4 regions of the Mesorhizobium sp. P3_A2 genome follow, and region 3 is predicted to be linked to each of the others. Evidence: predicted binding sites of a transcription regulator. Region 3 holds the regulator's gene; each other region holds the start of a gene.
What was found. The regulator HrcA, encoded in region 3, represses chaperone genes, less so after heat shock. The targets are predictions, from matches to a motif close to GTTAGCACTCNCNNNNNGNGAGTGCTAAC.
Positions count from the first base shown of each region.

Region 1: a site for HrcA is predicted at 1,524-1,552, ahead of AC1DXM_RS16350 (co-chaperone GroES). Genes of this name have one in related genera too.
Region 2: a site for HrcA is predicted at 1,843-1,871, ahead of groES (co-chaperone GroES). Genes of this name have one in related genera too.
Region 4: a site for HrcA is predicted at 1,700-1,728, ahead of groES (co-chaperone GroES). Genes of this name have one in related genera too.

Region 1 covers NZ_JBFUGC010000006.1:267,067-270,271, reverse strand. Annotated here, with positions in the region: gene AC1DXM_RS16375 (DUF3168 domain-containing protein) at 1-110, opposite strand, end outside; gene AC1DXM_RS16370 (hypothetical protein) at 392-607, shown strand; gene AC1DXM_RS16365 (hypothetical protein) at 615-806, shown strand; gene AC1DXM_RS16360 (DUF1488 family protein) at 830-1,096, opposite strand; gene AC1DXM_RS16355 (hypothetical protein) at 1,093-1,356, opposite strand; gene AC1DXM_RS16350 (co-chaperone GroES) at 1,605-1,919, shown strand; gene groL (chaperonin GroEL) at 1,976-3,205, shown strand, end outside.
Region 2 covers NZ_JBFUGC010000010.1:126,818-130,022, forward strand. Annotated here, with positions in the region: gene groL (chaperonin GroEL) at 1-1,422, opposite strand, end outside; gene groES (co-chaperone GroES) at 1,485-1,781, opposite strand; gene AC1DXM_RS22835 (class I SAM-dependent methyltransferase) at 1,967-2,764, opposite strand; gene AC1DXM_RS22840 (hypothetical protein) at 2,937-3,205, shown strand, end outside.
Region 3 covers NZ_JBFUGC010000002.1:406,625-409,829, forward strand. Annotated here, with positions in the region: gene AC1DXM_RS06515 (PQQ-dependent sugar dehydrogenase) at 1-180, opposite strand, end outside; gene AC1DXM_RS06520 (hypothetical protein) at 284-487, opposite strand; gene hrcA (heat-inducible transcriptional repressor HrcA) at 524-1,609, opposite strand; gene rph (ribonuclease PH) at 1,842-2,558, shown strand; gene AC1DXM_RS06535 (VOC family protein) at 2,744-3,154, shown strand; gene rdgB (RdgB/HAM1 family non-canonical purine NTP pyrophosphatase) at 3,154-3,205, shown strand, end outside.
Region 4 covers NZ_JBFUGC010000001.1:753,823-757,027, forward strand. Annotated here, with positions in the region: gene AC1DXM_RS03530 (DUF982 domain-containing protein) at 406-705, opposite strand; gene AC1DXM_RS03535 (usg protein) at 904-1,173, opposite strand; gene AC1DXM_RS03540 (hypothetical protein) at 1,196-1,696, opposite strand; gene groES (co-chaperone GroES) at 1,881-2,195, shown strand; gene groL (chaperonin GroEL) at 2,255-3,205, shown strand, end outside.

The DNA of each region.
Region 1 (3,205 bases), on a different contig from region 3:
CTGTCGGCCGCCTGCTCGCGCAACCCGGCGCCGCCGAGCAGCGCCGTCAGGGAGGCGTCGCTCTTCAATCTCATGAACAAGGCTTGCAGCAAATCGCCGGGCGCCGTCATCCTCGTCTCCGTTCGCCTGTCACGCCTAAGAGCATGATGTCATCCGAAAATCGCGTCACACTTTTCGGCATCATGCTCTGGAACAAACCTCATGCTCGCCGGCAGTTTCGCGCGCAACCTAACTGCGTTGCACCGGTTTCGCCAGATGACGACCGCCCCGACGCACGTTGCGAATCGGGTGGCATGGGCGTTTCACGGACCGGTTTCTATTTGGCATGCAGAGAGTTTCAAGAAGGGTGTTATGAGGAGGCCTGTTTTCTCCGACAATTCGAGGTCATTTCATGCGAACGCCATCGCTGCTGCCGGCTTTTGGAAAGCTCGGCGTCAAGCCGCCGGTCGTGATTGCGGCAGCACCCACACTGTCCAAGAGCATGAAGAGCGCAGCTTTGCGCATGCGGAAGGTTCTTTCCGCGCATGGCGGCCTGATCTTGAAGCTGTCGGTGCTGGTGTGGACGATCCTGATCCTGGCAGCGGCATTTTTCATGTCACGGGCCTGACGCCGCGATGGCAAACCGCTACGCCTTGCGCATGGACCAGCCGGAGAGCTGGACTATCTTCGATATCTTCACCGGCCAGCCTGTCGAGCTCAAGCATCAGGTCATGGTCGGCATGAATGTGCGCGATGCCGAAGCGATGGCCGACCGCCTGAACAGCCGGGACGTCAAGCGGCGGGCAAAAGCCGACCGCAAATCCTGATCCAGGTCGATCACGGCCGAGCGTTAGCTGAAATCCGCGGCGGTGAGCACATAGATGCTCTTGCGGGTGCGGGCATAAGCCTTGCTGGCAATGTCATGGATGGAGTTGGACGCCGTATCGAAGGCCGCCAGATAGGTGGCTTCCGAGGTCGCCGTCCCAGATGGCGCCTTCGAGATTGCATCGGCAGCGACAGAGAAGGAAATCTGGAACATGCCGTCATGGCCGACAAAGCGGATACGCTTGCCGGCCTCGTCATAACTGCGGCTTGGATTGGGGAATGTCAGGCTCATGACTTGGCTTCCTTGGGTGCGGCGGCGGCTTTCTTGACTGCCGCCCGCTTCTTCTTCGGTGTCGGGTTCAGGGCTTCCTCAACGCGGTCGGCCTCTTCCTTGGCCAGGCGCAATCCCCTGAGCCTCGCGGTCTTGATCTCCCTGGCCCTCGCCTCGGACATGTAGTCGGAGGTTGCCTTGTTGCGCTCGGCCGTCTTCTTCTGCTTGTCCATGAAGCGGGCCTCAGCTTTTTCCATGATACTCTGATTGCCGTCGGCCATCGCTTAAATCTCCCTTGTGCCTGAAACCGTTGAAATGAAACTCTCCATATAAATAGTCGCTTTGGCGCAGAAATTCAATTTTTTGAATTATTTAGACGCTGCGCGAAATCTCGAAATTCGCAGGCCGCATAATACTTTTTAATATTTTGAGTTGCCCGCGAATAATTTTTGGCACTCCTATCTATCGAGTGCCAACGCGCCTATAAGAGCGGCGTGGCCGCCTGTGCCGGCCCCAGAAAGAAGTTCTCATGAAATTTCGGCCACTCCACGACCGCGTCGTCATTCGTCGCGCTGAAGGCGATACCAAATCGAAGGGCGGCATCATCATTCCCGACAATGCCAAGGAAAAGCCGCAGGAAGGCGAAGTCATCGCCGTCGGCCCCGGCGCGCGCGACGAAAACGGCGCGCTTGTTCCGCTCGATGTCAAGGCAGGCGACTTGATCCTGTTCGGCAAATGGTCGGGCACCGAGGTCAAGATCGACGGCGAGGACCTTCTGATCATGAAGGAAGCCGATATAATGGGCGTCATCGACAAGAGCGTGGCCGCCAAGAAGGCCGCCTGATCGGGCTGGCTTCGCGGCAAACTGCCCACTCCAATTTTCGAACGGGATGAACAATCATGTCTGCCAAGGAAATCAAATTCTCCACCGATGCGCGCGACCGCATGCTGCGCGGCGTCGAGCTCCTCAACAACGCCGTCAAGGTGACGCTCGGCCCCAAGGGCCGCAACGTCATCATCGACAAGGCCTATGGCGCGCCGCGCATCACCAAGGACGGCGTGACGGTGGCCAAGGAAATCGAGCTTGCCGACAAGTTCGAGAACATGGGTGCGCAGATGGTGCGCGAAGTGGCTTCGAAGACCAACGATCTCGCCGGTGACGGCACCACCACCGCCACGGTGCTGGCCGCCTCGATCCTGCGCGAAGGCGCCAAGCTCGTCGCCGCCGGCATGAACCCGATGGATCTCAAGCGTGGCATCGACCAAGCTGTCGCCGCCGTGGTCAAGGACATCAAGGCGAAGGCCAAGAAGGTCAAGTCGTCGGCCGAGATCGCGCAGGTCGGCACCATCGCCGCCAATGGCGACGTCACCGTCGGCGCCATGATTGCCAAGGCGATGGACAAGGTCGGCAATGACGGCGTCATCACCGTCGAGGAGGCCAAGACCGCGGACACCGAACTCGACGTCGTCGAAGGCATGCAGTTCGACCGCGGCTATCTCTCGCCCTATTTCGTCACCAATGCCGACAAGATGCGCGTCGAGCTGGAAGAGCCCTACGTCCTCATCCATGAGAAGAAGCTCGGCAATCTGCAGGCGATGCTGCCGATCCTCGAGGCGGTGGTGCAGAGCGGCCGGCCGCTGCTGATCATTTCGGAAGACGTGGAGGGCGAAGCGCTGGCGACGCTGGTCGTCAACAAACTGCGCGGCGGCCTCAAGGTCGCGGCCGTCAAGGCGCCAGGCTTCGGCGACCGCCGCAAGGCGATGCTGGAAGACATCGCGGTGCTGACATCGGGCCAGATGATTTCCGAGGATCTCGGCATCAAGCTCGAAAACGTCACCATCGAGATGCTCGGCCGCGCCAAGCGGGTGCTGATCGAGAAGGACACCACCACGATCATCGACGGCGCCGGCACCAAGGCGACCATCCAGGCGCGCATCGCCCAGATCAAGGGGCAGATCGAAGAGACGACGTCCGACTATGACAAGGAGAAGCTGCAGGAGCGGCTGGCCAAGCTTGCCGGCGGCGTTGCCGTCATCCGCGTCGGCGGCGTCACCGAGTCGGAAGTGAAGGAAAAGAAGGACCGCATCGACGACGCGCTGAATGCGACGCGCGCGGCGGTCGAGGAAGGC
Region 2 (3,205 bases), on a different contig from region 3:
CGCGCCCTTGTTCTCAAGGATCTTGCCGGCAACGATCGAAGCTTCTGCACCGGCGTTCGAGGCGATCTGGCGGGCCGGAGCCTGCAGCGCACGACGCACGATGTTGATGCCGGCAGCCTGGTCGGCATTGGCGCCGGCAGCCTTGATGTTGGCCGAAGCGCGCAGCAGGGCGACGCCGCCGCCAGCAACGATGCCTTCTTCCACGGCCGCGCGGGTCGCGTTCAGGGCGTCATCGACGCGATCCTTCTTTTCCTTGACTTCGACTTCCGTCGCACCGCCGACGCGGATCACCGCAACGCCGCCCGCCAGCTTGGCGAGACGTTCCTGCAGCTTCTCCTTGTCGTAGTCCGACGTGGTCTCTTCGATCTGCTGCTTGATCTGGGCAACGCGGCCCTGGATCTCGGCCTTCTTGCCGGCGCCGTCGACGATGGTGGTGTTCTCCTTGGAGATCGACACCTTCTTGGCGCGGCCGAGCATGTTGAGGCCAACGTTCTCGAGCTTGATGCCGAGGTCTTCCGAGATGACCTGGCCACCGGTGAGGATGGCGATGTCTTCCAGCATGGCCTTGCGGCGATCACCGAAGCCCGGCGCCTTGACGGCGGCGATCTTCAGGCCACCGCGCAGCTTGTTGACGACCAGCGTGGCCAGGGCCTCGCCCTCGACGTCTTCCGAGATGATGAGCAGCGGCTTGGAAGTCTGCACGACGGCTTCGAGAACCGGCAGCATGGCCTGGAGGTTGGAGAGCTTCTTCTCGTGCAGGAGGATGTAGACGTCCTCGAGCTCGGCAACCATCTTGTCGGCGTTGGTGACGAAGTAGGGCGAGAGGTAGCCGCGGTCGAACTGCATGCCTTCGACGACTTCCAGCTCGGTCTCGGCGGTCTTGGCTTCTTCAACCGTGATGACGCCTTCGTTGCCGACCTTCTGCATCGCTTCGGCGATCATGGCGCCGACCGACTCGTCGCCATTGGCCGAGATCGTGCCGACCTGGGCAACTTCCTCGGAGGTCTTGATCTTCTTGGCAGCCTTGCCGAGCGCCGCGACGACTTCGGTCACTGCCAGATCGATGCCGCGCTTCAGGTCCATCGGGTTCATGCCGGCGGCAACAGCCTTGTGGCCTTCCTGGACGATCGACTGCGCCAGAACGGTCGCGGTCGTGGTGCCGTCGCCGGCGATGTCGTTGGTCTTCGAAGCAACTTCGCGGACCATCTGCGCGCCCATGTTCTCGAACTTGTCCTCAAGCTCGATTTCCTTGGCGACGGTGACGCCGTCCTTGGTGATGCGCGGGGCGCCGAACGACTTGTCGATGACGACGTTGCGGCCCTTGGGGCCGAGCGTGACCTTCACCGCGTCGGCGAGGATGTTGACGCCGCGCAGCATGCGCTCGCGGGCATCACGGGAGAATTTTACGTCTTTAGCAGCCATTTTTCAGCTCCTGGCAGGGGCTTGGGGTAAGCCCGAAATTCAGTTGACGGTGAGGCCGATAATCAGCCGATGATGCCCATGATGTCGGATTCCTTCATGATCAGAAGGTCTTCGCCATTGAGCTTGACTTCGGTGCCCGACCACTTGCCGAACAGGATGCGGTCGCCAGCCTTGACGTCCAGGGGAACCAGCTTGCCAGCTTCGTCACGAGCGCCGGAGCCGACAGCGATGATCTCGCCTTCCTGCGGCTTTTCCTTTGCCGTATCCGGGATGATGATCCCGCCGGCGGTCTTGGATTCGGATTCGACCCGGCGAACGACCACGCGGTCATGAAGCGGGCGGAACTTCGACTTTGCCATTTTTTCTTCCTCGAATGAGAACGGTGAGAACAGTTCCTCCATCCGGCGATGCCGGACATGAGTTAGCACTCACCAAGGGAGAGTGCTAACGTGGCGCTGAAATAGGCGCCTGGCTTTCGAGAGTCAAGGCGAGCGGTGGGCTCAATTTGCTCTAATTTGAGCCCTGCCGTGGTCTGACGGGAAGCCTAGCGGCGCCTCGGCGATCCAAGCACCAGCAGAGGGCATCGTTCCGCCAGCGGATAGGAGCCGCTCGGCACGACGCGCACGTCGCCGAACCACCCACTCGCCTCATCGACCAGCACGGCCAGCGTCGCGAAGCTGTAGCTTACGTCGGAGCCGGCATAGACGTCGATCGTGTTGATCGACGCGATGCTCCATCCCGTCCGCGCGGCAAGGGCCTCGCGGTCGGGGAACAGGCCGTCGAATGTATCGCGGATCATTCGTACCTGGATCGCGAAATCCGGACCGCCCGTGGTGCACGCCATGGCGATCCGCCATTTGAGCACATGGAAATTCTCGATCGCACCGGCCAGCACCTGGGCTTCGATGCTGGCCAGATCCTCGGTCGCTTCCGGGGCGGCGAAAACGCGGATCGCGGCACGCCCGCCGGGTCTCAGGACCCTGGCGATTTCGCCATGCAGGCGATTGCGCGCCGCCTTCGAGGCGACGGCGGACAGGCATCCGTCGCCAATGACTGCCTCGGTGCTGGCCCCGGCAACCGGCAGATCGAGCCAGTTTCCAGCCATCGCCCTGCGCGAGGCATTGTCGCCTGCCCATACGCCCGAGATCATGGCCGCCGACTGGTCGATTGCCAGCATCGATCTGCCGAGCACGGCAAGTTCCGGCGTCACCCCCAAAAGCAGGACATCGGCATTTGCCAGGCTGACTTCACGCTCGAAAATGTAAACGGTTTCCGGCGTCGGCCGAAGCGGCGCGTCCAGAAGCCTCCAGTGACGGTGATAGTTGTCCCAATGATTTGTCATGCTGCCTTTGCAGAGTCCGAGACTTCTGGCTTTTGGCGTTCACAGTCGCCTATTAGAAAATTGCAGGAAATCAAAGGGCAGTCTGTCTGTGGCACGAATTGTCGTCGTAACGCATGAGCACGATCGGTTCCAGAGCGGCCGCAACCTCTTGCTGCGCAGGTCGAGCCCCTACATGCTTTTCGATGTTCTCGAAGAACTGAAAAGGCGCGGCCATTCGGTGCGGATCCAGCAAGGCCCGGCCATGACGCACAGTGCCGACATCGCGATTCTACATGTCGATGCAACCGTCACACCGGCGGATTATCTCGACTATGCGCGGGGTTTTCCATTCTGCCTCAATCTCGCAACGGCCGACATCTCCAAGCGACGGGTCAGCGGCGCGTTGCTAACGCATGACGACGCCTGGCAGGGCCCGGTCATCGTCAAAACCAATCTCAACAA
Region 3 (3,205 bases):
TTCGGTGACAAAGGGCGCCTGCAGGTCCTGCGGCTTGATCAGCCGGCGCACGCCCGGTTTGTCCGCCTTCCAGTCGCCGAAAGCGTCCTTGCCGGTCAGCAGCGGTTGATCGGCTTGCTGAGCGTAGGCACTGGTGGCCATAAGCAGGGCAAGGCTCGCGAAGCCGGCAATCCGGATCATGCTGTCCTCCTCGAATTCACGCCGCGCCCGGCTGCTGCATCAGCAGATATTGGGCGGGCGCATCAAAAAATGAAGGTCGCGCACGCAGATACGGGGAACCCCGTCAGCTGTCTTCTTCCTCGACATCGAGATCGTCGTCGAGCCGCTTTTCCAGCGCGACGAGATCGTCCGGCAGCGGCAGGCCCATGGCGCGCATTTCGCGGAGTTTTTCGCGCAGTTGCTCCTGGATTTCGTGCTCGTCCTCGGGCTGGTTGACCATTTCCTCGAGCAGCAGACTGATCTGGGCCTTGAACGATTCAAGCGCCATTCTGCGCCCTCCTTTGCGGTGATACCGGCTTTGGACTTATCTCAACATCCGGGTAATCAATTGGGCAGTGTAGTCGACCATTGGCACGATGCGGGCATAATTCAGCCTGGTCGGGCCGATGACGCCAAGCGCGCCGACGACCCGGGCGTCCTTGTCGCGGTAGGGCGCCACCACCAGCGACGAGCCGGAGAGTGAAAACAGCTTGTTTTCCGAGCCGATGAAGATGCGCACGCCGGGGCCGTCCTCGGCGAGGTCGAGCAGCTGGATCAGCCCGTCCTGCGTTTCCAGGTCCTCGAACAGGTGCCTGAGCAATTCGATGTCTGCCTGGGCGGTGACGTTTTCGAGCAGATTGGCGCGGCCGCGCACGATGAGACGCGCCGGCAGGCCGCTGTCGGCGCCCGCCCACACCGCCAGGCCCTTCTCGACCAGATCCTGCGACAGCGTGTCGAGGGCGGCCCTGGTCTCGTCCTTGATGCGGGCGATCTCGATGCGCGCCTCGGCGAGCGTGCGGCCCCTGATATGGGCGTTGAGGAAGTTGGAGGCTTCATGCAGCTGCGAGACGGTGATGCCGGCCGGCAGATCGACGACGCGGTTCTCGACATCGCCGTTCTGCGACACCATCACGGCCAGCGCCTTGGTCGGCTCAAGCTGGATGAACTCGATGTGCTTCAGCGCCACCTCGTTCTTGGTGGCCAGCACAAGGCCGGCGCCGCGCGACATGCCCGACAACATCTGGCTGGCCTCGGTCAGCATGTGTTCCAGCGTCGCGCCCGAGCCGGAGGCGCGCACCTGCGCCTCGATGACGCGGCGTTCCTCGTCGGAAAGATCGCCGAGTTCCATGAAGGCATCGACAAAGAAGCGCAGGCCCGTCTGCGTCGGCAGGCGCCCGGCCGAGATGTGCGGGGCATAGATGAGGCCGAGATGTTCGAGGTCGCTCATCACATTGCGGATGGTGGCCGGCGACAGCGACGACGGCAGGATACGCGACAGGCTGCGCGATCCCACAGGCTCACCGTCCTTCAGATAGGAATCGACGATGCGCCGGAAAATGTCGCGCGAGCGCATGTCGAGCGACTGCAGCGCGGGTGCCAGCAGACTGGGTTCGGTGACTGCCTTGGTCATTCGGGCCAAAAACCTCCGCCTAAAGGATATAGACTTCCTTCGCCCCTGCGCAACCCGCTGCCGCACTTGCGGTCAGCGGCGTCTGTGTCAGGTCGCCCGGCGTCGCTCTTGCGATCGCCCAATGCCGTATGCGGTCACGGCACCGGGTTTGCGGCCATTTTCCTTTGCGCCATGGGCTGCATGCGTCTACAAGCCGCCGACGCAACCGCAAAAAGAACAGAAAGAGGCCTCGATGCGCCCCTCCAAACGCCAAGCCGACGAAATGCGCGCCATCTCCTTCGAGCGCGGCGTGTCCAAACACGCCGAAGGCTCGTGCCTGGTGAAATTCGGCGACACGCATGTCCTGTGCACGGCGAGCCTGGAGGAAAAGGTGCCGGGCTGGATGCGCAATTCCGGCAAGGGCTGGGTGACGGCTGAATACGGCATGCTGCCGCGCTCGACCGGCGAACGCATGCGCCGCGAAGCTTCTGCCGGCAAGCAAGGCGGCCGCACGCTGGAGATCCAGCGGTTGATCGGCCGCTCGCTGCGCGCGGTCGTCGACCTGCAAGCGCTGGGCGAACAGCAGATCACTGTCGACTGCGATGTCCTCCAGGCCGATGGCGGCACCCGCACGGCCTCGATCACCGGCGGCTGGGTGGCGCTCTACGATTGCCTGCGCTGGATGGAAGCACGGCAGATGGCCAGCGTTGCCAAAGTGCTGAAAGACCATGTCGCGGCGATTTCCTGCGGCATCCATGACGGTCAGCCGGTCATCGATCTCGACTATATCGAGGATTCGTCGGCCGGCACCGACGCCAATTTCGTCATGACCGGCAAGGGCGGCATCGTCGAGATCCAGGGCACCGCCGAGGGCGAGCCTTTCTCCGAAGGGCAGTTCGCGGAGTTGATGGGTCTGGCCAAGAAGGGCATCCAAAGGTTGGTGAGTTTGCAGCAGATGGCTGTGGCGTAAGTTTCTCAAATGCCGAGCCTGGACACCCCCCTCTGGCCTGCCGGCCATCTCCCCCTCAAGGAGGGAGATTGGGTGTCGCTATGGCTTTCGCCAATCTCCAACCTTGCAAAGTGGATGGCAGCCTCAAAGCTGCTGATCTCCCCCCTTGAGGGGGAGATGCCCGGCAGGGCAGAGGGGGGTGCCTCGTGACTCCCTCTGCTATTTTGGAATCCGCTCTCTACGTCACCGATCTCGCCGCCGCCGAAGCGTTCTACCGTGACATCCTCGGCCTCGAGGTCCTCGGCAAGGTCGACGGCCGCCATCTCTTCTTCCGCTGCGGCGCCGGCGTTTTGCTGATCTTCAACGCCGAGGCGACCAAAATCCCACCGGCGCCGGATGCGCGGCTGAAAGTGCCGCCACATGGCACGGTCGGCGAGGGCCATCTCTGCTTCGCCGCAAGCGCGGATGAACTCGGGCGTTGGAAGGCGCAGCTTGAGGCGAAAAACATCGCCATCGAAAGCGAATTCGAATGGCCGCAGGGCGGGCGTTCGATCTACATACGCGACCCCTCGGGCAATTCGATCGAATTCGCCGAGCCACGGATCTGGGGCCTTTGATGCATTCTCTCGATGGAAAAAGGATCGTCGTCGCCAGCCACAATGCGGGCA
Region 4 (3,205 bases), on a different contig from region 3:
CTACATCCTCCTTGGAGCAACATAGATAGGAGGGAACGCCAAGAAGCCTGGCGCTCCCTGACACATCGGCCCCTTGCGCGGCGACCGACAAAGATGAGTTGGGAATCGATTTCGGCCGTGTCAAGAGCGAACGCTAAAGCAGTCTCGCGACCGCCTTCGAATGGCAGGGTGGCAAGCTCTCCAGCGAATGCCCCATCTACTTCGCAGGTATTTCGAACGGAGGAAAAGGATGGCTATGACACGCCAAGACGTCGTCTCGGTCCTCGGATTCATAGACGACGTGACGATTGCGGAGATCATCGCGTCCGGTGCCTCGCTCGCTCGGCTTCCCGCTCCCCTTGCCCGGTGACGCACCGCTTTGATGCTGCGGCGGTAGATTGCCGCCGCAGTACTAGCCCTGACTATCTAAAGATGGTCTATTTTGCTGATCTTCGGCCCTGTCATCCACTGCGGCGCCGCGGGCAGATCCTCGATGACGGCGACCCTGCGTGCCCAGGTCATAAAGGCCCTGTTCGCCGCCTCGACAGACTTCCGGCCATCGTACGCGGCGTAGCATGCATCCGACGCCGCAGCGTGGAGGAGGCCGCGCCTTTCAACCGGCCATTCTTCCAGAAACTCTATCGCATCCATGACACAGCCGATCTTTTGGACAACACCGCCCTCATCTCTTACGAAAACCGGTTGTTTGAACGTCGCGCTTTCCATAGTGACCTCCCTTCAAACCTTGGGGCAACTGAACGGCGAGCTTGGCGAACGCCACGGAAAACGGCGGAAACCGGATTTTCAAAGAGCATCGTTTCCATGCGATCCTTCGGCTCCTGCTAACCCGACATCCGGCAAGCCGCGCTGGACACATAAAAAGATTGGAAACGCCACTTTCCAGTTCAAGGGGAGCGGACCCGGCTATTGAATTGTGAAGATGCCGTCTACGGCCTGCCATTCGGAAGGCCGGATAAGGCGGTGATGGGCGACTCGCACGGAATGCAGCGCTCCTTCGAGTTCGCGCTCCCAGTAATCCAGGAACCCCTTGAGGGTCGGGAATTCCGGTGCCAGGTCGTATTCCTGCCAAACGTAGAGCTGCAAAAGGCTCGGATGATCGGGAAGGTGGTAGTGAATTTCCGCAGTTGTGAGACCGTAGCCCTCCATCTGCAGCCGGAATTCCCTGCTGACCATGCGTCTCTCCTATCGCACGCGTTCAGGCATCAAGTCTTTGCGGGCGTTCTCGGGCCCGCCCTTCCTCGAGGTCACAGCCTACCTCAGCGCGACTATCGTCCAGTCGGCGAAGTGCATCCATGACGGCGTCAAACGTCACCGGGCTCGCAGCACCCGGTTGCTTTCGCAGCGCAGGCATGGAGTCGACGGCGCAAGCATCAGAAGCCCATGAGGCAAGAATGGCGCGCTTCTCCTGAGTGTCGAGCGTGCGGTCGCCCACCACCTCATCGGGGTGGCTAAAGTGCCGCGCCGGAAACAGCAGGCGGTCGAGCGAAGGATCAGTGGTTTCAGGGGCGATCGAGGGGATGTTTTTTGGGAAAGTTCGTTCCATCGACAGTCTCCGCTTCCTAACAATCTCCTTGGCATCATTGGTGTTGCAGTGACCCTTTTTGGGGTCTCCAACCACAAAAAATTTCGTGGAGTTCGGGCCGAATTTCAAGACCTGAAAATCGCGCGCCCCGCAAAAATAGCTGCATGAATTCATGTGGCTAGCACTCCCGAATGCCGAGTGCCAAAATTTTTTCAGAGACCTCTTGAAACGCAGAAAATGCAAAACTAGTTCGATATGCGCGCGATGCCTGAAAAGGGTCGCGGCGCCCCGCACCGGCCGATATTGCCGGTCCGGTGTGGAGGAACTCAAAAATCTGTTTGTCCTGAAGGAGAACGATATGACGTTCCGTCCATTGCATGACCGTATCCTGGTCCGCCGCATCGAAGCCGAGGAGAAGACGGCTGGCGGCATCATTATCCCCGACACCGCCAAGGAGAAGCCGCAGGAGGGCGAGGTGATTGCCGTCGGCCCAGGCGCCCGCGACGAGAGTGGCAAGCTCACGCCGCTCGACGTCAAGATCGGCGACCGCATCCTGTTCGGCAAGTGGTCCGGCACGGAGATCAAGCTCAGCGGCGAAGATCTGCTCATCCTGAAGGAAAGCGACGTGATGGGCGTGATCGAGCAGACCGCGACGGTCAAGAAAGCCGCCTGATCGAACTCTGGTTCAATCGCAATCCAGTCAATGAAGCTGCCTACTGAAGGAATGATCCAATGGCTGCCAAGGAAGTGAAATTCCATTCCGACGCCCGCGAGCGCATGCTGCGCGGTGTCAACATCCTCGCCGACGGGGTGAAGGTCACGCTCGGCCCCAAGGGCCGCAATGTGGTCATCGACAAGTCGTTCGGAGCGCCGCGCATCACCAAGGACGGCGTCACCGTCGCCAAGGAAATCGAGCTCGAGGACAAGTTCGAGAACATGGGCGCGCAGATGGTGCGCGAGGTCGCCTCGAAGACCAGCGACCTTGCGGGCGACGGCACCACGACCGCGACCGTGCTTGCACAGGCGATCGTCAAGGAAGGCGCGAAGGCCGTCGCCTCGGGGATGAACCCGATGGACCTGAAGCGCGGCATCGACAAGGCCGTCGATGCGATAGTCCAGGAGTTGAAGACCAACGCCCGCAAGGTGACCAAGAATGACGAGATCGCCCAGGTTGGCACCATCTCGGCCAATGGCGACGCCGAGATCGGCCGCTTCCTTGCGGAAGCGATGCAGAAGGTCGGCAATGAGGGCGTCATCACCGTCGAGGAAGCCAAGACCGCCGAGACCGAGCTGGAAGTCGTCGAGGGCATGCAGTTCGACCGCGGCTACCTCAGCCCCTACTTCATCACCAACCAGGACAAGATGCGCGTCGAGCTCGAAGAGCCCTATGTGCTGATCCACGAGAAGAAGCTGTCCAATCTGCAGGCGCTGCTTCCGGTGCTGGAAGCTGTCGTGCAGTCGTCCAAACCGCTGCTGATCATCGCTGAGGATGTCGAGGGCGAAGCGTTGGCGACGCTGGTCGTCAACAAGCTGCGCGGTGGCCTTAAGGTCGCCGCCGTCAAAGCGCCCGGCTTCGGCGACCGCCGCAAGGCAATGCTGGAGGATATTGCCATCCTCACGGGCGGTACTGCAATCTCGGAAGATCTCGGTATCAAACTCGAAAACGTCACGCTCAACATGCTC